Regions from separate parts of the Oceanobacillus picturae genome, predicted to be linked through region 2. Evidence: predicted binding sites of a transcription regulator. Region 2 holds the regulator's gene; each other region holds the start of a gene.
The links. Region 2 encodes Rex, which represses fermentation and respiration genes when NADH is low (regulators of the CRP and FNR family bind a similar motif). Its sites were predicted from a motif close to TTGTGAAATATTTCACAA; they were not measured.
Positions count from the first base shown of each region.

Region 1 (8,242 bases), on a different contig from region 2:
TTGGGGTAATTGGTCCGTGGAATTTCCCATTCCATCTGGCAATGCGTACGATTGCCCCAGCTCTAGCGACAGGGAATACGGTAGTAGTAAAACCAGCTTCCGACACACCCGTAACATCTGGTTTGTTAATTGCTGATTTACTACAGGAAGCAGGCTTTCCAGATGGCGTCATTCATGTAGTAGCTGGACGTGGTTCTGAGATCGGAGATGAATTTGTCGAGCATCCAGTCCCTAAACTCATCTCATTCACTGGGTCGACAGAGGTAGGGAAGCATATCGCTCAACTTGCAAGTAAACATTTAAAAGAGACCTCTCTTGAACTTGGCGGTAATAATGTAATGCTCGTACTGAAGGATGCAGATATTGAGAAAGCAGCCGAAGCAGCCGTTTTCGGTTCTTTCCTTCACCAAGGACAGATTTGTCTATCACTGAATCGCATTATCATAGACGATAGTATTTACGATGACTTTGTCTCAGCATTCACGCAAGCTGCCGAAAGACTTAAGGCAGGAGATCCTGCAGAAGACGGTGTGTTAATCGGTCCGATTATTAACCAAGGACAGATAGAGCATATACAGGAGCTTGTAGAAAGTACAATCGATCAAGGTGCCAAGCTCCACACAGAATTTAAGACAGAGGGAAATGTTATAAAACCAGTTATTTTATCAGAAGTTACTAACGATATGCCCGCAGCGAAAGAAGAAGTATTTGGACCTGTGGCTTCCCTTCTTCGTGCAGCAGATGAAGAAACGGCAATTAAAATTGCCAATGATTCCCCTTATGGATTAAGTGGGTCTATCTTTACAAAAGATCGCTATCGAGGCATGCAGGTTGCCAAACGTATTGAAACTGGGATGGTCCATATTAATGATATGTCCGTTAATGACGAAGCACATATGCCGTTTGGTGGTGAAAAGCAATCAGGCATCGGGCGCTTTAATGGCGAATGGATTATGGATGAATTTACAACCACGCAATGGATTAGTGTACAGGCAGAGAATCGAGAGTATCCATTTTAATAAGATATTATAGAACAAAAATCCCAAGATACATGTGTTGTATCTTGGGATTTTATTTGATTAAACAGTAAGCACCGGTATATTACTACCTATTATCATTTACATACTGACGCATATGATTTTTTATGCCAGCTAAGTAAATAGATGAAGGATCATCTTCCTTCTCTAGTTCTAGAGTAGAGCCATCGGTTGGAAGTGTGTTATTAAATCGTTCCTCATATTCGGCAACATCAATCTCTTTTCTTGAATCAAGTATTTCTCTATGCCTAGCAGGCTGCAGAGCACTTCTAAAGCCCGGCTGCAAAATACCGGAAAAGAATTCGCCTACAGCACCAGAACCGTAGCTGAATAACCCGATTCTTGCGCCTTCCTCCAAATCCTCTTTTGTTTCCAATAGAGATAGCAGGCTGAGGTAAAGTGAGCCGGTATAAATATTACCAATACGCTTATTATACGTTTTGCTTGCTTCATTATTTTCTAACAATCTGTTTTGTGTAACTTCATCAGTCTCAGGTAAGAGTGGCTTTAATGCTTTTTGCCCCATCTTGGTATATGGTAGATGGAAGCAAATTGCTTCGAAATCAGAGAAGGAAGCGTCTGTTTTTACTTTATATTGCTCCCAAACCTTCGCAAAAAATTCAATGTATTGTTCATTTGATAGTTTACCGTCAACGATTGCTTTATCTGTATAAGTAGGGCGCCAAAAATCCATCACATCACTCGTATGGTAAGCACTTTTCTCCTCAAGCGCAAGTATTTTCGGGTCAGCACTAATTAACATGGCAACCGCTCCTGCTCCTTGTGTAGCTTCCCCACCAGTACGAAGTCCATATCGGGCAATGTCAGATGCAAGTACTAATACTTTGCTTTCTGGATTTAACGCAATATGACCTTTAGCCATCTGGATGGCTGCTGTTGCTGCATAACAAGCTTGTTTCATTTCAATACTACGTGCATCAGGATTTATCCCAAGCAGATCATGCACATAAACAGCTGATGCTTTTGAGCTGTCGATACCTGTTTCTGTACCGAAAATGACAAAGTCAATCTTTTGTTTATCCGTTTCGTCTAAAATATTTAAGGCAGCATTGGCTGCAAGTGTTACCGTATCCTGTGTTATTGGAGCAAACGCCATTTCTTCTTGTCCAATGCCTATCGTGAATTTAGCAGGTTCCACGTCTCTTGCAATTGCTAGTTTATTCATATCTACATATAAGTGTGGTGCGTAAAAACCAATTTTATCAATACCTATTTTCAATGTCCTGCTCCTTTGCTACTAAATTTCTACTATTTTACAAGTGATGTATTTCACAAAAATGAAGTCCTTCAAGTTTAATGCAATATAAGATTAATAATATACTTTTTTCTATTCAAAAACAATTCATGTGTACAGAGTATTCATTTAACGTTTCATCAACGCCTTAATCGGAGTTGTTTGAAAAACCTTTATCAAACAAATTATGTTTCCTAGTTCGCATCTGAATACTGAGTATGAGACCAATCGCTGCCATGTTAGTTAACAATGCACTACCTCCATAGCTTATAAATGGCAAGGCAAGCCCTGTTATTGGCATTAATCCGATTGTCATTCCAATGTTTTGAAATACTTGAAAAGCAATTAAAGCTATAATTCCTATTCCTATGTATGCTCCAAAAAGGTTCTTTGCATTTAAAGTAGCTAGTACAATTCGATAAATAAGAAAGAAATAGAGAAATACTAAAATACAAGCACCAATGAAGCCGAATTCTTCACCAATCACCGCAAAAATAAAGTCTGTATGTGCCTCAGGAACCTTTCCACTTTGAATTTGCACTCCTTGATTAAAACCATTTCCAGTTAACTGCCCTGATCCTATCCCCATTCTTGCTTGTTTCAGCTGATATCCAGAGTTGGAAGGAAAATGTTCAGGGTCTAACCAACCATAAATTCTAGATAGCTGATGGGGTTTAAAGATTTGCATCAATAATTCTGGTGCAACAAAGTAGAGACATACAATTACAGAAACTAGAGCGACTACTCCAATAAGAATAAGCAGAACCATCTTGCTCGAAATCACCGATATAAACAACATAGTAGCGGCAGCCATTCCTACCATGAGGGCAGAACCCAAATCTGGCTGTACTAACACCAAAACGAATGGAACAAGGGTAACAATGCCAATTTTTATTATAATCGGTATACTCTTTTTAAATGAGAGCCTTTTGTTACCAACCTTATTTAAAATGGTCGCAAGGTATAGAACCAGAGAAAACTTCAAAAACTCAGAAGGTTGTAATTCAAATAAACCAAAGTTAATCCACCGTTGGGAACCGTTTTTAATCACACCAAAAAAATGTACATAAATAAGTAATAGCACACTAAATAGATATAAATAGAAACTCCATCGCTTTATTAGATCATAGTCCAATAGCGCAAAGGCAGCTAAAACAGCAAAGCCCAATATATACCAAAATATTTGTCGTTTCAAAAAATAAAAAGAGTCAGCCGACTCATATTGCCCAGAACCACTATAAACTGCTATCAAACTAAATAGGAAGAAACAAAATATAACAAATAATAATGTATAATCAATTACATGTTTTTTCGAGTTCATAAAAGCCAAATCCTATCCTTGTTTAGCCAGCATGCTTACAGTTAATTGTACTGCAATAGCATCATCTATATACCCAATAGGAAAGAGATAGTCAGGAATTAAATCCAATGTTAAAACAAAGTATAGTAGAGCTCCGCCCATTATGAGTTGATGCTTTATTGTTACATTCCCAGATGTAAACTGCTCATACATCTTTTCTAATTGTTGTATAAACGGGCCAGCAGCACCAATACGCTTTATCTTACTTTTAAATTTCTCCTTTATCGTTTCCTGCCCCTCTTCTGTCATTGCGTGTTGTCTGTGATTTTTCAACTGTTTCTCCAAACGATCAATTGAAAATTCATGGTGGTCCATATCGGAAGTTTCGATAACCTGTATTAGCTGTTGGATATGCTTTTCTACTTTTTCCTCATTATTATTCGAAATAGAATGATTAGCATAACCAGCAACTTTCAAAAGCTCCTCTATTGGTATATTTATGGCTTCAGAAAAAGCCCTTAAATGATGGATGTTAGCTTTCCTCTTGCCATTAATAATTCTAGAAATGCTCGAAGTTTCTATATTGGTCATTTCACTAAATTTACGCATGGTGAGACCGTTTATCTGTAATTGTTTTTTCAAAAATCCACCAAATTCTGTAGTCATTTTTTATGTCCACCTATCTATAATGTCTTGAATACCTCATCTATATCGCAATTTACAGTATCGTTGACAATTTGTCAATTTATTAAACAAGCATCTAATTAAATATTAATTTAACAAGTAATTAGCACTTTGACATTTTGTCAACATTATCATATAGTTTACATAAATTAATACAAGGAGTGTCATTAACATGGGGAGATTAAAAAAGAAATCAAAATTAAAGAAAAGAATAAAGCTTAGTATGCTTACTTTCGTTCTAATAATTGGAGGAGTAGTTACATATAGCATCATTCAGTTTAATCAAGGTTTATCCGCAGCAAAAAAGGAAAATTCCTCGGATAGCGAAGCAGTGCATACAGACTTTGCAGGGGAGGAAGTAAAGTTTGGAGAAGTAAAGGTGCTTTTAATCGGATCAGACGCAAGAGAGGGAGAGCAAGGTCGTTCAGACACCTTAATGATTGGTTACTATAATCAAAATACGAATGAAGTAAAAGTAGTATCTTTAATGCGCGATATTTATGTAGACATCCCAGGATACGGAATGAATAAGTTAAATGCAGCTTATTCTTTTGGCGGCCCCGAACTACTTAGACAAACAATTAAACAAAACTTTGATACAGATATAAATTATTATGCGATTGTAGACTTTAACGGGTTCCCTAAAATAGTAGATGTAATTGCACCGGACGGTCTAAATATAAATATAGCAAAAAAAATGTCAAAGAATATTGGAATGACGCTAGAAAAAGGAGAACAAACCTTACACGGCGAGGAACTTTTAGGTTATGTACGTTTTCGGAAAGATAGTGAAAGTGATTTCGGAAGGGTAAGACGCCAGCAGGAAGTTCTGTCAAAACTAAAAGATGAGGCAATTTCAGTGAATAGTATAGTAAAATTACCTAAGACACTAGGTATAGCAACAGGCTATGTTGATACAAATATTAGTAATAATATCTTATTTTCAATTGGAAAAGGGTTACTAACTTCAGATCAAGATGTCGAGACAATGAGACTACCAGTTGACGGATCATTCACAAACCAACGTGTCAATGTCGGGGCTGTATTAGATATAGATTTTGATCAAAATAAACAAGCCTTAGAGGACTTTTTATCAAGATAGATAAATTTTCCTGAGCTATTAAATGAAAGACGCACGTGAATTTAACTGATAGCGAATTTCTCAGAAAATAAAAGGTGCTATTTCACGTGTAATACGGAATAGCACCTGGAAAGTAAGTTCCGAATTCAGAACCTTTTATTATAGAAAAAATTCAAGTTTTGTGGTTAAGTACTGATCCACAAAAGTTAGAATCTACTATGCTGGCTCGGTACCAATTTTCTTAACAGAGAAACTACCAAATTTTCATCTAATAACTAACTTTCGTTTCATTACGTAATGTCCCTATGCCTTCAATGGTGCACTCTACCATTATATTTCCCCCAACCATTTCTGCACCAACAGGGCTTCCCGTTAAGATAACGTCTCCTGGCTGTAATGTCATCACATGAGATAAGTAACGAATCATCTCTTCAATGGTGACAATCATTAAATGTGTTGGACTATTTTGCTTCTCCACACCGCCCACTGTGGCTTCAATTCGAATCTTGTTTAAGTCAAGGTTCGTTTCTACTACTGGACCGATCGGTGTAAATGTATCAAAGGCTTTCCCAATGGTCCAGTGGCCATCCGGATGAAACATGTCCGGTGCTGTAACATCGTTTGCAATTGTATACCCAAATACATATGGTTCCACAGGATCTTCTGGTTGTAATTGCTTTATCTCTTTCCCAATAACCACAGCCAATTCTGCCTCAAATTTTACATTTTCAACCTGCTCTGGTATGACAATGTTTTCATCAGGACCAATAACGGAAGATACTGGCTTAAAAAAGAATACTGGATGCTGTACAGGGGCACTAGGTAATTCCTCTTCACTTGCTACATAATTCGCACCAATACCTATAATTTGATTTGGTAGGATTGGTGCAAGTAGCTGCACTTCACTACGTAGATGAACCCCACTTGTTTTCTTCCAATTGCTGTAGGGGGCCCCAGAGATTTGGATGATTTTGTCTTTTTCCAAAATACCTTGAAACACTTGATTTTTATCCTTGTATCGAACAAATTTCACAATTTCACCCTCTCTTCTTTTTTTACTTTCCTTCCCTCATGCAAAATAGGTTCTGTATAGCCATTGGGCTGCTTAAATCCTTCGAAGACAAGCTTACATGCGGTCTGGAAGGCAATTGAATTTGCTTCGTTATTTGCCATTGGCTCGTAGGAAGCATCCAGCTGATTCTGTTGATCGACCACTTTTGCCATATTCTTGAATGTATCGTAGACCTGTTCTTTTGTACAAACTCCATGGTGCAGCCAATTTGCAATATGCTGACTGGATATTCGAAGTGTAGCACGATCTTCCATTAAACCAACATTGTGAACATCAAGTACTTTAGAGCATCCAATTCCTTGATCTACCCAGCGGACAACATACCCAAGTATCCCTTGAACATTATTATTTAATTCCTGTTGAATGTTTTCTTTAGCTAACAATTTTTCAGTCATAATAGGTATTTTTAAGAGCTCGTCACGATAGGAAAATAGCTCGGTCTTCGCTAGAAGCTGTTCTTGAACCTTGGAAACATCCACTTGGTGGTAGTGAAGAGCATGTAGTATGGCAGCAGTCGGTGATGGGACCCATGCTGTTGTAGCACCAGATAGTGGATGAACCACTTTTTCTTCAAGCATTGCTTTCATTCGATCTGGCGCAGCCCACATACCCTTCCCAATCTGTGCAATTTTCGGGAACCCACTTGAAAGGGCAGTAAAGACATTCGATGATTCATAGGCTTTAATCCACTCCGTATGCTTCATGTTATTCTTTCTTTGCACCGGACCAGCAAGCATAGACGTATGAATTTCATCGCCAGTACGATCCAAAAGTCCTGTATTTACAAATACAATACGCTCTTTTACTTGCTTAATACACGCTTTTAAGTTAAGGGAAGTTCGCCTTTCCTCATCCATGACGCCGATTTTAATCGTATGCCGTGTTAGGCCAAGTATATCTTCTACACGGTTAAACAATGTATTACTAAACGCTACTTCCTTAGGACCATGCATTTTAGGCTTAACAATATATATAGAGCCTAACTCTGAATTGGCATATTTCTCTTTTCCATTCATTGAGTGTAGGGCAATAAGACTGGTGACGACGGTATCTAGTATACCTTCGTAAATTGGCTTACCAGTTTCGTCTAATATTGCATCAGTTGTCATCAAGTGACCAACATTCCGTATAAACAATAACGATCTCCCCTTAAGGGTAAACCTATCATTACGTAACCCGATATATTCTCGATCCTCATGTAAACGTCGTTCAATCGTACTGCCATTCTTTTTAAAGGATGCTGTTAAGTGACCATTCATTAGCCCAAGCCAGTTCCGATAGACTTCCTGCTTATCCTCTGCATCAACTGCTGCAACGGAGTCTTCGCAATCGATGATAGTAGTAAGTGCGGCTTCTAAGATAATATCCTTTACATTAGCCTTATCTCGACTGCCGATTGGATCCTTTTCATCGCGTACCAATTCAATATGGAGACCATGATGTCTAAATAGAATAGAAGTAGGATTCTCCTTATTTCCAAGATACCCGCGGAATAAGGAGGGATCCTTTAATGAAGCGCTCCCTCCATTTTCTAGTGTAAAAATGAGGCCTTCTTCTCCCCTAATATGATAGTCCGTTACATCGTGATGACTTCCCTTATCCAATGGAAGAAATTGATCTAAAAGGCTTCGTCCAAACGCTACTACCTTTTCTCCTCGTATAGGATTGTAATTAGATCTTATTTCAGCACCATCTGTTTCTGAAATTACATCTGTCCCATATAATGCGTCATACAGACTTCCCCATCGAGCGTTGGCAGCGTTAATGGCATAGCGAGCATTATTTACAGGAACAACCAATTGTGGCCCTGCAA
Region 1 is NZ_CCAX010000001.1:962,485-970,726, forward strand. Features, by position in the region: gene BN988_RS04855 (aldehyde dehydrogenase family protein) at 1-1,019, shown strand, start outside; gene BN988_RS04860 (hydroxymethylglutaryl-CoA synthase) at 1,105-2,277, opposite strand; gene rodA (rod shape-determining protein RodA) at 2,441-3,613, opposite strand; gene BN988_RS04870 (DUF1232 domain-containing protein) at 3,626-4,258, opposite strand; gene BN988_RS04875 (LCP family protein) at 4,449-5,378, shown strand; gene BN988_RS04880 (fumarylacetoacetate hydrolase family protein) at 5,626-6,390, opposite strand; gene BN988_RS04885 (malate synthase G) at 6,387-8,242, opposite strand, start outside.
Region 1: the regulator Rex is predicted to act here: its motif matches at 2,316-2,333, upstream of BN988_RS04860 (hydroxymethylglutaryl-CoA synthase).

Region 2 (8,242 bases):
AAGCTCTGTGTTGAATCCTTTAGATTCTTCAATTGTGATAACACCATCGTTACCAACGCGCTCCATAGCTTCTGCAATTAGGTTTCCTACTTCTTCGTTTCCAGAAGAAATAGCAGCAACCTGTGCAATGGATTCTTTGCTTTCGATTGGATTAGAGATAGCTTTTAGTTCGTTAACAGCTACTTCTACTGCTTTTTCAATACCGCGACGAACGCCTACTGGGTTAGCACCAGATGCTACGTTTTTAAGTCCTTCACGGATCATTGCTTGTGCAAGAACTGTTGCAGTAGTCGTACCATCACCAGCAACGTCATTTGTTTTAGAAGCTACTTCAGAAACAAGCTGTGCACCCATGTTTTCGAACTGATCTTCTAATTCAATTTCTTTTGCGATCGTTACACCATCATTTGTGATTAGTGGAGAACCAAATTTTTTATCTAGAACGACGTTACGCCCTTTTGGTCCTAAAGTAACTTTTACAGCATCTGCTAATGTATCAACACCACGAAGCATCGCGCGACGTGCGTCTTCACTAAATTTAATTTCTTTAGCCATTGATAAAGCCCTCCTTGATTATTATCTATTTTCAATACATATGAATTATGTGAATGTACTTATACGGCCCGCTTAGCTAACTACAGCTAAAATGTCGTTTTCGCGAAGAATTAAGTATTCTGTGCCTTCATATTTAACTTCTGTACCGGCAAACTTTGAGAAAATGATACGGTCGCCTTCTGCTACTTCTAGCGCGACTTTTTCTCCATTTTCTGTTACGCGACCAGAACCTACAGCAACAACCTTACCTTCTTGTGGTTTTTCTTTTGCAGAATCTGGAAGTACGATACCGCTTGCAGTTTTTTCTTCCTGTTCAACAAGCTCGATGACAACACGATCTCCTAGTGGTTTAATCATGTAGAAAGCCTCCTTAATTCTAAATATGTTTTTTTGTGTTAGCACTCTACATAACCGAGTGCTAATTCCAATTAATATGATAAATAAATTGTTAAAAAAATGCAAGCATTGAACTCACGAATTTAAGATTTTTTGTTTATATCGGGAGAAGTGCTTCTGTTATAACCTCGTACTAATTTATGATAGAATACTTAATGAATGCAAATAATATTCTACTAGTCCATTAAATACGCACATATATTATAAATAACACTACATGTTCGCTAAAGGAGTCGTTGTATTTTGCCAAAACGTTATTGGTGGGTCATTATCTCTTACATCATTATGCAGTTCTCAGGGATCCTGATGGCCCCGCTTTTGCTTGTTACATTTGAAATTACAAGGTATCAGGCAGTCACCTATTGGGCAATTATTAGCTTTATACTAGGTTTAATCGTTGTACTGTTGCTTTTAAGAAAAGACATGCAAATGACACGAAGCCACGAAGCTTCTCGTGTTGGAGTTGCGGTGGCCTGGTCGATAATTGGTGTGTTTATGGCCTACTTCTCCCAAGGAATTGCAGCTATGCTGGAAATGCAAATCTTTGGAATTGACCCAGGATCCGAGAACACGCAAAATATTATGAATATCGCTCGGGCTACTCCTTTATTTCTCCTAGTCCCAGCAATTATCGCACCAGTACTCGAAGAAATAATCTTTCGAAAGATTATTTTTGGGCAACTTTACATGAGAACAAACTTTTTTATCGCAGCATTAATTTCCGCCTTCATTTTCGGTATCATCCACGGAGAGCCACAGCATATTCTAGTGTACGGTTCAATGGGTCTTGTGTTTGCTTTTCTTTATGTAAAAACGAAGCGCATATTAGTTCCTATCTTTGTACATGCAGCAATGAACTCAATTGTTGTCCTGCTGCAATACAATCTGACACCAGAAGATATCGAGAGAATGCAAAAGCAATTACAGGACTTGCAAGCGATTATCTTTGGATTCTAGGTGAAAGATTACCACGTTGGAGGTTTACCCATGAAAATTTCACCAAAAACAATGGCCGCCATTTACTTTGTAATGGGAGTGTTTTTTATCTACATTGCCATTCTTAGCGCACAGGACACAATTTGGAATATCACCACAATGGTTCTGGCGCTGTTTGCCACCCTTGAATTTGGTGTAAGTATACGATTAATCAGTTTACATTTTCGCATTAAAAAGAATAAAAAGGAGTAGCATGTAGAATGCTGCTCCTTTTGTATGGTTGCGATTTATTTTACGTTCTTTAGTTTATCTAACCAATCCTCTTTATTCTCAATCATTTTTTCCATCGTCGTGTAACGAATAACATAAAGGTGGCCATCTTTACTAAAGGCACGCGCTACTTCTTCCTGATCATATTGTGTGCTATCGTCCGTTACACTAAACTCGTAGATAACCTCCTGATCCGTTTCTTCCAGCCGATTAAATTCCAGTTCTCCGTCTATCATACTCGTTAAATTCGTTTCCATCGCTTCAACAAACGTGGTAATACCGCCATTAGCCGCTGCATCTGGGAAAACGTGAACCGTTAATAGCTCTGTATAATTCTCAAACGTTTCACCATTAATAAGAAATTCTGCAATTCCTTCTCCTTGGGCTTCATTATAATTGCCAAGCACCCATTTTTCGCTATCAAAAGGCATTTCCAATGAAGTGATCAAATCAGCATACTGCCCTTCCATCGCAACATCTTCAGCTGCTCCTTCTTCTATCTCTTCACCGTTTTCATCGAGTGGAATGGTTTCTTTTACTTCTGATCCATAAATCTTCCATACCCCGTCCTCAGGTTTCAATGTATGAACACCCTTCGTAAGGTTATTCTGGTATTCTGGTCCATCTACTTTCATGGAAGTCTGTGTATAAGCGACTCGTGCTTCTTCTTCCGATTTCTCTTCAACAGCTAGGTCAGACAACTGCATATCCAATGTGTAAGCAGATACCTGGTCTAATAAGTCTTTTGTACTGTTGTAGGCAGGGGATTCGCTATGTATGGTTTCCATATGGGCATCTATGTCTTGATCCATCATAGACTGAATATTCACCTCTAGCACCTCAAACAATTCATCATCTTCCGGAACAGCCTCTTCCTCTGGCTCTTCCGCCGCTTCTGTTTCTTCTTCTTTTTCTTTCTCATCACTTGGTTCTTCACTGCTCGTTGACTCAGAGCACGCACTAAGGAATAAAGCAATAATAAGTACTGTTATAAGAACTATAAATTTTTTCATATTTCCTTACCTCCTAAAGTTAAGTTATCCTGCAACAGCAAACCAGTCATAATCATACCTCATTACTAAGTGAATAGACAGATGTCTTATTCCCTAAATAATTTTCTGATAAAACAGGTATTTTTGACTATTTTTTTAAAAATGTAGTTTGTTTAATACAAGGTGTGGGAGTGCATGCTGGATTGGAAGCGGTGTTTGATTGATTGGGAGGCTCTTCTGGTTGATTGGAAGGTACTTCTGGTTGATTGCGAAGATCCTCTAATCGATTGGATCGCTATTTTCGTTGATTGCGACGCTCCTCTAATCGATTGGATCGCTCTTCTCGTTGATTGCGACGATCATGTCATCGATTAGATCGCTCTTCTCGTTGATTGCAACGCTCTTGTCATCGATTAAATCGCTCTTCTGATTGATTAGAACAGCCCTGATCTTCTCTTTTTCTATTCATCTGCCAAACTCCCTAGTCAGACAAAGTAAAAAGCCCTTCAAAATCGAAGGGCTTTGCCAACATGACTTTATTCTTCTATTTCTTCTATCTCTTCCGATACAAGTGGATAATGTTTTAGGAAATACACTAATGCTTGCAGTTCTACTGCGAGATCAATGTGGTGAACACGAATATGGCTAGGTACCGATATTCTGGCTGGGGTGAAGTTGAGTATACCCGTGATGCCATGCTCAACAAGCCGATCTGTGATCCCGTCTGCTTCACTCGCTGGAATGGTCAAAATGGCGACCTTAATCCCATTAAGCTTTTCTTCCATATCCTTAATGTGATAAATAGGAACCCCACCAATAGTAGAGCCAACCTTGTTTTCATCTGCATCAAATGCCATTTGGATCTTTATATTATTATTTTTCATAAAGTTATAATGCAAGAATGCGGTACCAAGATTACCAACACCAATTAAGGCAACATCGGTTAACTCGTCTTGGTCCAAGGTTTTCCTGAAGAAACCAAGCAAATATTCAACATTGTATCCATACCCCTTCTTACCAAGCGCACCAAAGTAGGAGAAGTCTCTGCGTATCGTGGCGGAATCTACTTTTACTGCTTCACTTAGTTCCTTGGAAGAGACACGTTTTTTACCTTGGTGATTTAAGTTATTAAGAAAGCGGTAATATAATGGCAATCGTTTAGCAGTCGCTTGTGGTATTTTATTTTGATCCATCGTTATTCCTTCTTTCGGTACAGTAATTATGTATTAAAACTATCTTTCACAGAGCAAGGCATTGCCCACTCTGCTAAAAATGCTATGTTTTATGGTAAAATTGGTCTATTTTTCATTTCTCTCTCCCTCTATTTTAGCAGAAACTTCATAATAAGTCGTGATTCTTTTCACAATTCATTATGAAATTTTTTACAGCATCTTGTATTTTACTGATGTGTCTAGGTAAGGTAAACTAAGAGAGATGAGGTGACAGAGATGATACTTATGCAGGTTAATGGCATTTCAAAAGCCTTCGGAGCGGATGAAATACTATCAAATATAAAATTAGAAGTAAAAGAGAACGACAGAATCGCGCTAGTAGGTAGAAATGGTGCTGGTAAATCCACGCTTTTAAAGATCATGGCCGGTGAATTAACATATGATAGCGGGGAACTTTTTAAACCAAAGGATTTGAGCCTTGGTTATCTTTCCCAGCATACTGCTCTCGACTCCAACCTAACTATATGGGATGAGATGCTAGGTGTGTTTTCTGAACTAGTAAGCAAGGAAGAAGAAATTCGCAAGCTTGAAAACCAAATGGCGGATACAGCAAGTTTAACTGAAACCGCTTATCAAAAATTACTACATGATTATGATCAATTACAGCAGGTGTATCAACAAAGTGGTGGATATACCTATGAAGCGGATATTAAAGCAGTTCTGACAGGGCTACATTTTCAAGATTATGATTATAGTACACCGATTACAGAGCTGAGTGGTGGCCAAAAAACACGCCTTGCTTTAGGTAAGCTATTGCTCACCAAACCACAACTCCTTATTCTAGATGAGCCGACAAACCATTTAGATATTGATACACTTGGATGGCTTGAAAACTATTTAGTCAGCTACCCAGGGGCAGTTGTAATTGTCTCCCATGATAGATACTTCTTGGACAAAACAGTATCGATTGTTTACGAAATCTCTCGACACAGAACAAAGAAGTACCATGGAAGCTATAGTAAATTCCTTGATCAAAAGGCCTTGGATTATGAGAAGGACTTAAAGGAATTTGAGAAACAACAGTCTGAAATCAAAAAGCTTGAAGACTTCGTGCAGCGAAATATTGTACGAGCTTCTACCACGAAACGAGCACAAAGCAGAAGAAAGCAACTGGAGAAAATAGAAAGATTGGATAGGCCTCAAGGCGATGAATCCTCCGCTTCGTTTTCTTTCCAAATTAACCGACGCAGTGGGAATGATGTATTAAAAATAGATCAGCTTGCTTTTGGTTATGGTGATGCAACCGAAAACATCTTTGAAGACGTTAAACTTCATGTGAATAGAGGCGAAAGAATTGCCTTGGTCGGACCAAACGGGGTCGGTAAAACGACGTTACTAAAGGCCATCATGGGCAAACTCACCCCTAACGGTGGCAACATTCAAATCGGAACAAATGTGCAAATTGGTTATTATGATCAGGAACAGGCCAATCTTACTTCTTCCAAGACTGTACTATTAGAATTGTGGGATGAATATCCGACCGAAAATGAAAAAGATATCCGCACGATTCTTGGAAATTTCCTTTTTTCTGGGGATGATGTGTTGAAGCCTGTAAGTGCTCTTAGTGGTGGAGAAAAGGCACGGCTTGCCCTAGCTAAGCTAATGATGCAGAAAGCTAATTTGCTCATCCTAGATGAACCGACAAACCATCTCGATATAGACAGTAAAGAGGTACTTGAGGCAGCTCTTCTCGATTTTCCGGGTACCATTGTTTTTGTATCGCATGACCGATATTTCATAAATAAAATTACGGATCAGGTAGCCGAAATGCAGCGGGATGGTATCACCATATATTTGGGCGATTATGACTATTATATCGAGAAGAAAGAAGAAGAAGCCGAGCTCAAAAGACTACAGCAAACAGAAGAAGTATTTAAAAAAGCCGACCAGCGTAAACGTGACTTCAAAATGGAGAAACAGCTTCAAAGTCAGCGACGAAAGAAAGAACGGCGGATTCAAGAATTAGAAACGATTATTGAGCAATATGAGTTAGAGATTGAAAAGCTAGAAGAAAAAATGACAGGGCCTGAAGTATATCAAGACCATGAGAAGGCACTCGCTCTAACAGAAGAAACAAGCAATCTAAAACAAAAAGTAGAAGGATTTATGGAAGAATGGACAGCCTTACAAGAAGAAGCGTAATAGTTAAACATAACAAAACCCGCATGCAATCATGCGGGTTTTGTTCTATTTGAAAAGATAATCATTCTGTATGGAATGCTCTACAGCCACTCTGTACACAAGCCCTAATCCGATCATTGTGGATAACACAGAACTACCACCATAACTTATCAACAGGAGCGGGATCCCTGTGATCGGCATTATCCCCAAATTCATTCCAACATTTTGGAAGACGTGGACAAGTAGAATGCTCATAAATCCAAAACAAACATATGAACCAAAAGGAGAATGTTTAAACATACTTAACCCAAGCGTAACTAGTTTATATAGCAACATAAAGTAAAGAAAAATGACCAATGCACTACCAATAAACCCAAAGCTTTCTCCTATGACGGAAAAGATGAAATCCGTCTGTGCTTCTGGTGTGGCAACCTGCAAACTACCAATTCCTTTACCAAATAACTGTCCAGAACCAAGTGCCATATGAGCCCGGTCAAAGTTGAAGGTCGCATCTGGTGATTGCTGATCTGGATTAAACCACGTCATAATTCGGTCAATCTGATATGCATTACTACTTCCGACTATTTCTTTTGCTATGTCCGGGAATCTTACGATAAATCCAAGCACAACCCCAATTAAAGAAGATATCCCCAAAATAAGAGAACCGATAATTTTCCAGCTAATACCTGACAAAATGATCAACATTCCACAGACAAATAAATATACCATTGCTGTTCCAAAGTCAGGTTGCAGCATAATCAGCATGACTGGAAGTGCTGTTAAACCAAGAATTTTAAACAACAATAAAAAATCACTTTTGAGATTGCTCGCAGCGTACTTTTCCTTGTGCTTACTAATTACTGCGGCTGTGTATAACACTGTTGTCATTTTTGCAAATTCTCCTGGCTGTAAGGATAAACCAGGCAAGGTAAACCAACTTTTTGCCCCATTTACGGGTTTGGCAATACTTTCAGGACTAACAAGGAGAATCGCAAGTACTAAAAGGCCAGTTAGGTATATGAAAATACTTGCCTTATACAATTGATCCAGATCAAAATACTGTATTGCTGCAATAATACAAATACCAATCGTGAACCAGACTATCTGTTTCAATACAAAGTTTTCATCGTATTGCTCCAATTGCTGTGCATTGTATACTGCAAGCAGACTCACCGAAACAAATAAGATAAACAATGTAATAAGGTCATTCTGTATATAAAAGGATTGTTTTTTGGACATCTTCCATTCACCAAATTTCCATTTTGCTTAATCAAACGATTGATTTAAATCTTCTTAACATATCCACAGGTTCTATTTCTTCATAAGTGCGAAAACAAAGGTTGTCAACACAGTTATGCACATTATCCACAAACAAGTTATAAGTTATCCACTATTTTTATCCCCAGATAACACCTTTGTAAACCGTTTTCTTCATAGGTTACCCACAGTCTTGTGCATAACTGTGGATACTTTTTATTCTAATATAAGAGATGGGTTAGCATTTAAATCCCAAGAAGCCCTTTTCCCTTGTTCATAAGCGATCGTGCCTGCTGCCGCAATCATGGCTGCATTATCGGTACAAAGCTTTAAAGGAGGAATGAGTAGCGGGACTTCCGTATCCGCAAAGGCATCTTTCAACGCATTACGTAAACCACTATTCGCTGCCACACCACCTGCTACTATTACTTGTTTTACTTTATATTCTTTTGCAGCACGCAATGTCTTGGAAACAAGTACGTC
Region 2 is NZ_CCAX010000002.1:341,794-350,035, reverse strand. Features, by position in the region: gene groL (chaperonin GroEL) at 1-555, opposite strand, end outside; gene groES (co-chaperone GroES) at 628-912, opposite strand; gene BN988_RS12865 (CPBP family intramembrane glutamic endopeptidase) at 1,195-1,908, shown strand; gene BN988_RS12860 (YdiK family protein) at 1,939-2,139, shown strand; gene BN988_RS12855 (hypothetical protein) at 2,175-3,170, opposite strand; gene BN988_RS12845 (redox-sensing transcriptional repressor Rex) at 3,686-4,342, opposite strand; gene BN988_RS12840 (ABC-F family ATP-binding cassette domain-containing protein) at 4,598-6,523, shown strand; gene BN988_RS12835 (FtsW/RodA/SpoVE family cell cycle protein) at 6,569-7,741, opposite strand; gene tsaD (tRNA (adenosine(37)-N6)-threonylcarbamoyltransferase complex transferase subunit TsaD) at 7,976-8,242, opposite strand, start outside.

Region 3 (8,242 bases), 260 kb from region 2:
TTTCCAAGCGCTTCCTGCTGTTCTTCATTCTGTGCCAATTCTTCCTTATACATTTGCTTAAATTTATCAAATTTATCTGGATCATGATCAAACCATTTTCTAAGCTTTGTACTAGGTGCTACTTCTTTCGCCCAACAGTCGACGCCAGCATCAGCCTTTGAAATACCGCGTGGCCACACTCTATCTACCAACACTCGGTTGCCACCTAATTTGTTTTCTTCCTCATAGATTCTTTGCAATATGATAGAGATGGTAAACCCTCCCTTGGTTTGTTTGTTAGCTTGTCCTTTATTATAGAACATGCATAAAGGTGGAACAATTAATTAGAAAAGAAAAAAGGGAGACTCTTGCTGCTTGTTTTTTCACGTTTTCTTGCATTATCCTATCTGTAGGAGGGATGGCAATGATATACATAGGATTAACAGGCTGGGGGGACCATCATGCATTATATCCCCCACAAATAAAACCGAAGGATAAACTACAAGAATACAGCAGCCACTTTCCCGTTGTAGAGGTGGACAGTTCTTTCTATGCCATTCAGCCAGAAAAAAATGCAAGGAAATGGGTCAAGGAGACACCTGATAATTTCCGTTTTATCGTGAAGGCATATCAAGGGATGACAGGACATCAGCGTGGGGAGGAAAACCAATTCTCCTCAAAAACGGAGATGTTCCAAGCATTTATAGACTCCCTAAAGCCCTATCTACAGGCAAATAAATTAGCGATGGTTCTTTTTCAATTTCCACCATGGTTTACCTGTAAAAAAGAAAATGTTGACTACTTACGCTATTGTAAAAAGCAAATGGGCGATATCCCAGTTGCCTTAGAATTCCGTAACCAGACCTGGTTCGACGAAAGGTTTAGAGACCAAACACTTGAATTTATGACAGCGGAAGGTTGGATTCACTCCATCGTAGATGAACCCCAAGCAGGGGATGGCTCCGTACCAATCATTCCTGTTGCGACAGATGAGAAGGTGACTTTAATTCGCATACATGGTCGAAACCTCTATGGCTGGAACAAGCCTAAGGATGCAAATTGGCGAGAAGTTCGCTATTTATATAACTATAATGAGCAAGAACTGCTGGAATGGAAGGAGCGCATCCTACAGCTAAGCAAGCAAACGAAAGATATTGTCGTTCTATTTAACAATAATTCGGGTGGAGATGCAGCAGAAAATGCAAAGACTTTTCAGCAAATGCTGGGCATTGAATTCGAAGGTCTAGCACCTAGGCAGATGGATTTGTTTTAGTCTAGCTGAAAATTCTGTGCCTCCGTCTTTTAAGACTTGTGAAGAAGCTGTATAAAATAAACGCACTCACAATGATGATACAGCCGATAAGCACCCATTGTAGTGCGTTACTCTGTAGATTTATCATAATCACACTAAACGTCCAAATTAACACGAGTGGGTAAAACAGATCCCTTTGATAGAGAATGGTGGAGATAGCAACCAAGCTAATCCCGAGTACCGCAACGAGCGTCCAACCTGTTTCTCCTATCCCAATAAAGGAGAGTGCGTTACTTCTTTCTATATAAGTGAAAACATTTACGATACTGGCTAAAGATACCCATCCAGTATAGATTGAAAAAGGTGCATAGTCCCATGTATTGCTGGCTTTATGGCGGTGTACCTTTTGATAAATCCCTACTAGTGAAAGCAATAATAAAATAATAATGCCTGCTGATAACAGGATCATCTGCTGGGTGAAGGTAATAATCCATAAGCTGTTCAATACAAAATTTAAGAGAATCATAAAACGTAGCTCTCTGTAAAGATCTGCTTTTGGGTCGCGAGCGAAAAAACCTTTTATAATCCAAATGAACAAAAGTATATAGATGAGTCCCCATATTGAAAATGCATACCCAGCTGGCTGGATAAGGGCTGGATCCTGATTGGCAATTTGACCTACTTGGGATCCAACAGAATAATTCACAAAAATCATACCAGCGAAAAAGAGTAAATATATAAGTGAAATTTTCCACGGATGCATAATAAACTCCTCCTAGAGCGGTTCCTTTTTCTCAACTCTTCCCTGTCTAGCCAAGAAGTAAAACAAGACTTCGTAAGGACATTTCGAATTTTTGAAAAAAGTATTGCCTTTTTCAAGTATTTGTAATAGCATATATAAAAATTAGTTATAAGTGCGTGTTCAAAAAGGAGGATAAAAAGGACCGAGAAGTTCGAGGCGGCGTAGCTTTGAGTACCGAAACGTATGCAATTAATACGTGAGGAACGGAAAAGCAAGCCAACGAGCTTCCACAGGATGTGGTGACTTCGACGTTCGACACAGGACGTGTCGGAATTTAGTCGAAGGTCATCAGTACCGATGTGTCATTTTTACCGGATTTTTTGAACAACCTCTATAAGTAGTGAAGAAGAGGAAATGCATTATTTTACCGGTTATCAGAGAGGGAAGGCTTGCTGGAAACTTCCTAACGCAGGGAAATAAATGTACCACCTCAGAGCTGTATCGGGGAAACTAAGTAACCAATACCGTAATTGCTGCGTTAAAGCAACCAAAGCCAGTGAATCTTTCATTTCATTGGGAAATTGGGTGGAACCACGAACATACACATTCGTCCCTTATACCGGGATAGATGTGTTTTTTTATTTTAGGAAAATATAACTTATAGCTATGGAACAAAAGACAACATAGTAACATTTTGAAGACTCCAGTACACAATCTTGACAAATCGATCGATGGCAAGTTATCTAATAAAAACATGCTAGGAAAAGGATAGGTATTATTTTTACAGCTAACAGAGAGGGAAGAATTGCTGCGAACTTCCCAGTGATGGAAAATAATACACCACCTTGGAGCCGTATTGGGGAAAGTAGAGTAACCAATACCGTCTACGCTGCGTTAAAGCGTCCAAAGCCAATGAAGTATTTCATTGGGAAGTTGGGTGGAACCACGAGTAAACGCACTCGTCCCTTTATTGGGATGAGTGCGTTTTTTAATATCTAAAGGAGGAATTTTTATGGAGAAAATAAGCGCTCAATTTCCAGATGGGCAAATCAAAAGCTATTCAAAAGGGATTACAGTTAGGGAGATTGCCGCATCCATTAGTGCAAGTTTGGCAAAGAGAGCGATAGTAGGGAAGGTTGATGGGCAGCTTGTAGATATGGCGCAGCCTCTTGTGAAAGGTGGTCCCTTATCTATTTTAACACTAGAGGACGAGGAGGCATTAGGTGTGTTGCGTCATAGTACAGCACATATCTTGGCACAGGCATTAAAACGCTGCTTTAATGAGGTTAAATTAGGGATTGGACCAGTCATTGAAGATGGCTTTTATTATGATGTTAAGCTAACAAAGAGTTTATCACATGAGGATTTGAAAATGATTGAGAAAGAAATGAACAGCATTATTAAGGAAAATTTGGAAATAAAACGGAGGGTGTTATCGTATCAAGAGGCGAGAGAGCTATTTGAACAAAAAGGGGAATCCTTTAAGCTGGAAATCCTTGGAGATTTGGATGAGGATGCTGAGATTTCCATCTACCAGCAAGGGGAGTTTGTCGATTTATGCCGTGGACCACACCTGCCACGAACTGGTTTGGTGAAAGCCTTTAAACTAACACATGTGTCCGGCGCATACTGGAAGGGTGATCAGAATAATGAAGTCATGCAGCGAGTGTATGGGGTAGCGTTTCGTAAAAACAAAGAGTTGGAGGAATATCTTCAATTACGTGAAGAAGCGGAAAAACGTGACCACCGGAAGTTAGGGAAACAACTAGAGCTGTTCATGTTCTCAGAGGAAGCACCAGGGATGCCATTTTACTTGCCAAAAGGTCAAATCATCCGAAATGAGTTAGAAGCATTCTCGAGGGAACTACAAACAAAAGCTGGTTATGAAGAAGTTCGGACACCATTTATGATGAATCAGCGGTTATGGGAACAATCTGGCCATTGGGATCATTATAAAGAGAATATGTATTTCTCTGAAGTAGACAATACAAAATTTGCGATGAAACCAATGAACTGCCCAGGCCATATGCTCATTTTCAAAAATAATTTATATTCCTATAGAGACTTACCAATACGGATGGCAGAATTTGGCCAGGTTCACAGGCATGAGTACAGTGGTGCCTTGAATGGAATGCTTCGAGTTCGTTCCTTTTGCCAGGATGATGCCCATCTCTTTGTAAGGGAGGATCAGATTGAAGAGGAAGTCAAGGCTGCAATTCGGTTAGTGGATGCTATGTACCGGGCATTTGGCTTTTCATTTACTGTGGAGCTATCAACACGTCCAGAGAAATCTCTCGGGTCTAATGAGCTCTGGGACCATGCAGAAGATTCTTTAGAAAATGTGCTTAAGCAAATGGGTGTCGCATACCAGGTGAATGAGGGAGATGGTGCGTTTTATGGTCCGAAAATTGATTTTCACATAAAAGATGCATTAAAGCGAAGCCACCAGTGTGCCACTATTCAACTCGATTTTCAAATGCCGGAAAAATTTGACCTCACATATATTAACGAAAAAGGGGAAAAGGAGAGGCCAGTGGTTATACATCGCGCCATATACGGCTCAATTGATCGTTTCTTTGGAATTCTTATCGAGCATTTTGCCGGGGCATTTCCTGTCTGGCTGGCACCTGTGCAAGTGCAATTACTTCCTGTTGCTGCAGTACATGTAGATTATTGTCTAAAGCTTCAGGGTGAATTGCGGCAACAAGGAATTAGGGTTCACATGGATGAACGTGATGAGAAGCTAGGATACAGAATAAGGGAAGCACAAATAAAGAAAGTTCCCTATGCACTTGTCATTGGAGATGAAGAAATAGAGAGTGAAAATGTTACAGTACGACAATATGGCGTGAAAGAAACAGAGCAAGTGGCCTTCCAGAAATTTAAAGAGTTACTGGAGGAGCAAGTGGCGAAACGAGTATTGTGGTAACTTTTGGACGAAGCGTCTGGTTTAAAATATATTTAGAAAGGATCGTCATTTTGGTACAAAAAGAGGCCAGCCTTATAGGGTTGGCTTTTTTTACGGAAATTAGTAGATATTGATGGCGGAGGTTTTGTTTTTGTGAGAAGGGGGAGTGAATAGACAAAAGGATATCCAATACCACAAAAGCGAGTGAATCGACTAGAAACGCCTCCCAATCAACCACAAGAGCTAGTGAATCAATCAGAAATGCAATCCAATCAACCAAGCTAACGCTGCAATTGAGCTAACCTGTCAGGGCTAATGTTCTCTCCTAAAAGTGCTTATGAAACCCCATTTGTAAAATGTTCACTTTTTGTTCTAATTTCCATGAACATTTTATGACAGAAAATACTTTTTAATTGTTTTTCTCCTTATCTGGTATTAAGATAATACTATGTTTGTGAAGTTTGTAACAATAATAGTTTTGTAGTTTTAGAATATAGCTAATTTATAAGGAAGGAGTATCTCTATGAAAATAAAATGGATGATACTAGCAGCTATCCTCACTGTACTTACTGTATTAACAGGCTGTGAGCCATTAGCTGTATTGGATCCAAAGGGACCACAAGCACAGACGCAGGCAGATGTTATCTTACTTTCCATTGGAATTATGTCGTTTATTGTCATTGCAGTCTTTGCAATTTTAATTTTTATGCTGGTTAAATATCGTGCGTCTAAACAGCCGGAGGATTATAAGCCGCCACATATTGAAGGTAATGTATGGGTTGAGGCAATCTGTGTAGGGATTCCTGTTCTGATTGTAGCCTATCTTTCTTTTGTATCGGTAGAGAGTAACTACAAGGTTGAAGCAACACCAGAAGGGTATGATGAAGAACCACTCGTTGTTTACGCATCTTCTTCTGATTGGAAATGGCATTTTAGCTATCCGGAAGAAAACATAGAAACAATGAATTATCTTTATGTACCAACAGATCGCCCGCTTGAATTTAGATTGTATTCATACGGCCCAATAAGTGCTTTCTGGGTACCACAATTGGGTGGACAGAAGTACGCGATGTCCGATATGGTAACAACGCTTCATCTAGCGGCAGATGTTCCTGGTGAATATTCTGGTAGAAATGCTAACTTTAGTGGGGAAGGATTTGCAGAGCAAACGTTCAATGTAAATGCCGTCTCGCCAGATGAGTTTGATGAATGGGTGGAGGAAGTACAAACGACTGCAGACCCAATAACAGAAGATAAGTTTGAAGAACTTCTGGAGCCAGGCCATCTTGGTCAGCAAACCTTCACAGGTACACATCTAGAGTTCATGCCTGCACCAGAAGGGGAGCATGGTGGTCATAATCATGGTGGAGATTCAGAAGAAAGCCATGATGAGCATTCTGACCATTCAGATGAAGAACACAGTGACCATTCCGAGCAAGATCATGAACACTAATTGAAAGTAATGTCCTAGTTTTAAACAATAAGGTCGGCGTGTGTCAGCGTATGTGCTGCCATGCCGGCCTGAGCATGTGAAGTTTTTTAAGAGAAAAGGCGGTTGACTATTCGATCAGTCCTTTTTAAATGGAGTTTCACTTTATAGCAGGTTTGAAAGGAGTAAAAAATATGGAGTTCTTTGAACGTTTTGCGATACCTCATCCAAGTCCGATTATATATGCCTCCATGGTTGCAATTGGGATTACCCTACTTGCAATTATCGCTGGTTTAACGTTCTTTAAAAAATGGGGTTATCTATGGCGCGAATGGCTAACAACCGTTGACCATAAGCGTATTGGTATTATGTATTTAATTTCTGCGCTCCTTATGCTTTTCCGTGGAGGCGTTGACGCACTGATGATGCGTGCACAGTTAGCTACACCGGACGCTCAGTTGCTCGACTCGCAACATTATAATGAGATATTTACAACACACGGTGTTGTTATGATCATATTCATGGCAATGGCGTTTATTATTGCCTTAATGAACTTTGTTGTACCATTACAGATTGGTGCGCGAGATGTAGCATTCCCGCGTTTAAACGCACTAAGCTTTTGGCTTTATTTTATGGGCGCGATGCTATTTAACTTGTCCTTTGTTATTGGTGGTTCACCAAGCTCTGGCTGGACATCATATTTTCCGTTGGCAGGTAATGAGTTTAGCCCGTCGGTCGGAACGAATTACTATATGATAGCCATTCAGATTGCGGGTATAGGTACCTTAATAACAGGTATTAACTTTATTGTAACAATTCTTAAAATGCGTGCACCAGGCATGAAACTTATGAAGATGCCGATGTTTACCTGGTCTGCACTGATAACCAACTTAATTATTACCTTTGCATTCCCTGTTTTAACTGTTGCACTTGCAATGGGAACAATGGACCGTTTATTCGGCACGCAATTCTTCACAACAGGTAATGGTGGAATGGATATGCTATGGGCCAACCTGTTCTGGGTTTGGGGACATCCGGAGGTTTATATTTTAGTGCTTCCAGCATTCGGTGTTTATAGTGAAATCATTTCTACCTTTGCAAGGCGTAATTTATATGGATACAAATCGATGGTTGCTTCAATGGTAATTATCTCGCTTCTATCGTTCGTAGTATGGGTCCATCACTTCTTTACGATGGGTCAGGGAGCGATGGTTAACAGTATATTCTCTATTACCACAATGGCGATTGCTGTTCCAACAGGTATTAAAATCTTTAACTGGTTATTCACCTTATATAAAGGGAGTATCCGATTTACAGTACCGATGATGTATTCACTAGGATTCTTGCCTATCTTTACAATAGGTGGGGTAACAGGTGTTATGCTTGGTATGTCAGCTGCTGATTACCAATATCACAACACGATGTTCCTAGTAGCGCATTTCCACTTAGTTATTATTCCAGGTGTAGTATTTGCGATGCTGGCCGGTCTAACGTACTGGTGGCCTAAAATGTTTGGCTTTATGCTAAACGAACGAATTGGTAAGTGGGCATTTTGGTTTATTTCAGTCGGTACATGTGTAGCATTCTTCCCGATGTTTATATCCGGGTTGGATGGTCAGGCACGCCGTATGTATACCTATTCTGAATCCACAGGCTTTGGCTTCTGGAATATGGTGTCATTTGCTGGCGCAGTGATGTTAGCTATTGGGTTTATCATAATTGTTTACAATATCTATTACAGTACTCGCTATGCTTCAAGAGATATCGGAAGCGATCCTTGGGATGCGCGTTCTCTTGAATGGGCAACAAATACACCAGTACCGGAATATAACTTTGCTGAAGTTCCTCAAGTGAATTCAAGTGAAGCATTCTGGGATTCAAAATATAACGGCCATAAGCTATTTAGTGGAAAATTGAAGGAAATCCACATGC
Region 3 is NZ_CCAX010000002.1:84,124-92,365, forward strand. Features, by position in the region: gene BN988_RS11490 (DUF488 domain-containing protein) at 1-251, opposite strand, end outside; gene BN988_RS11495 (DUF72 domain-containing protein) at 404-1,252, shown strand; gene BN988_RS11500 (tryptophan-rich sensory protein) at 1,254-1,994, opposite strand; T-box leader at 2,368-2,591, shown strand; T-box leader at 2,724-2,943, shown strand; gene thrS (threonine--tRNA ligase) at 2,986-4,902, shown strand; gene qoxA (cytochrome aa3 quinol oxidase subunit II) at 5,405-6,334, shown strand; gene qoxB (cytochrome aa3 quinol oxidase subunit I) at 6,505-8,242, shown strand, end outside.
Region 3: the regulator Rex is predicted to act here: its motif matches at 5,334-5,351, upstream of qoxA (cytochrome aa3 quinol oxidase subunit II).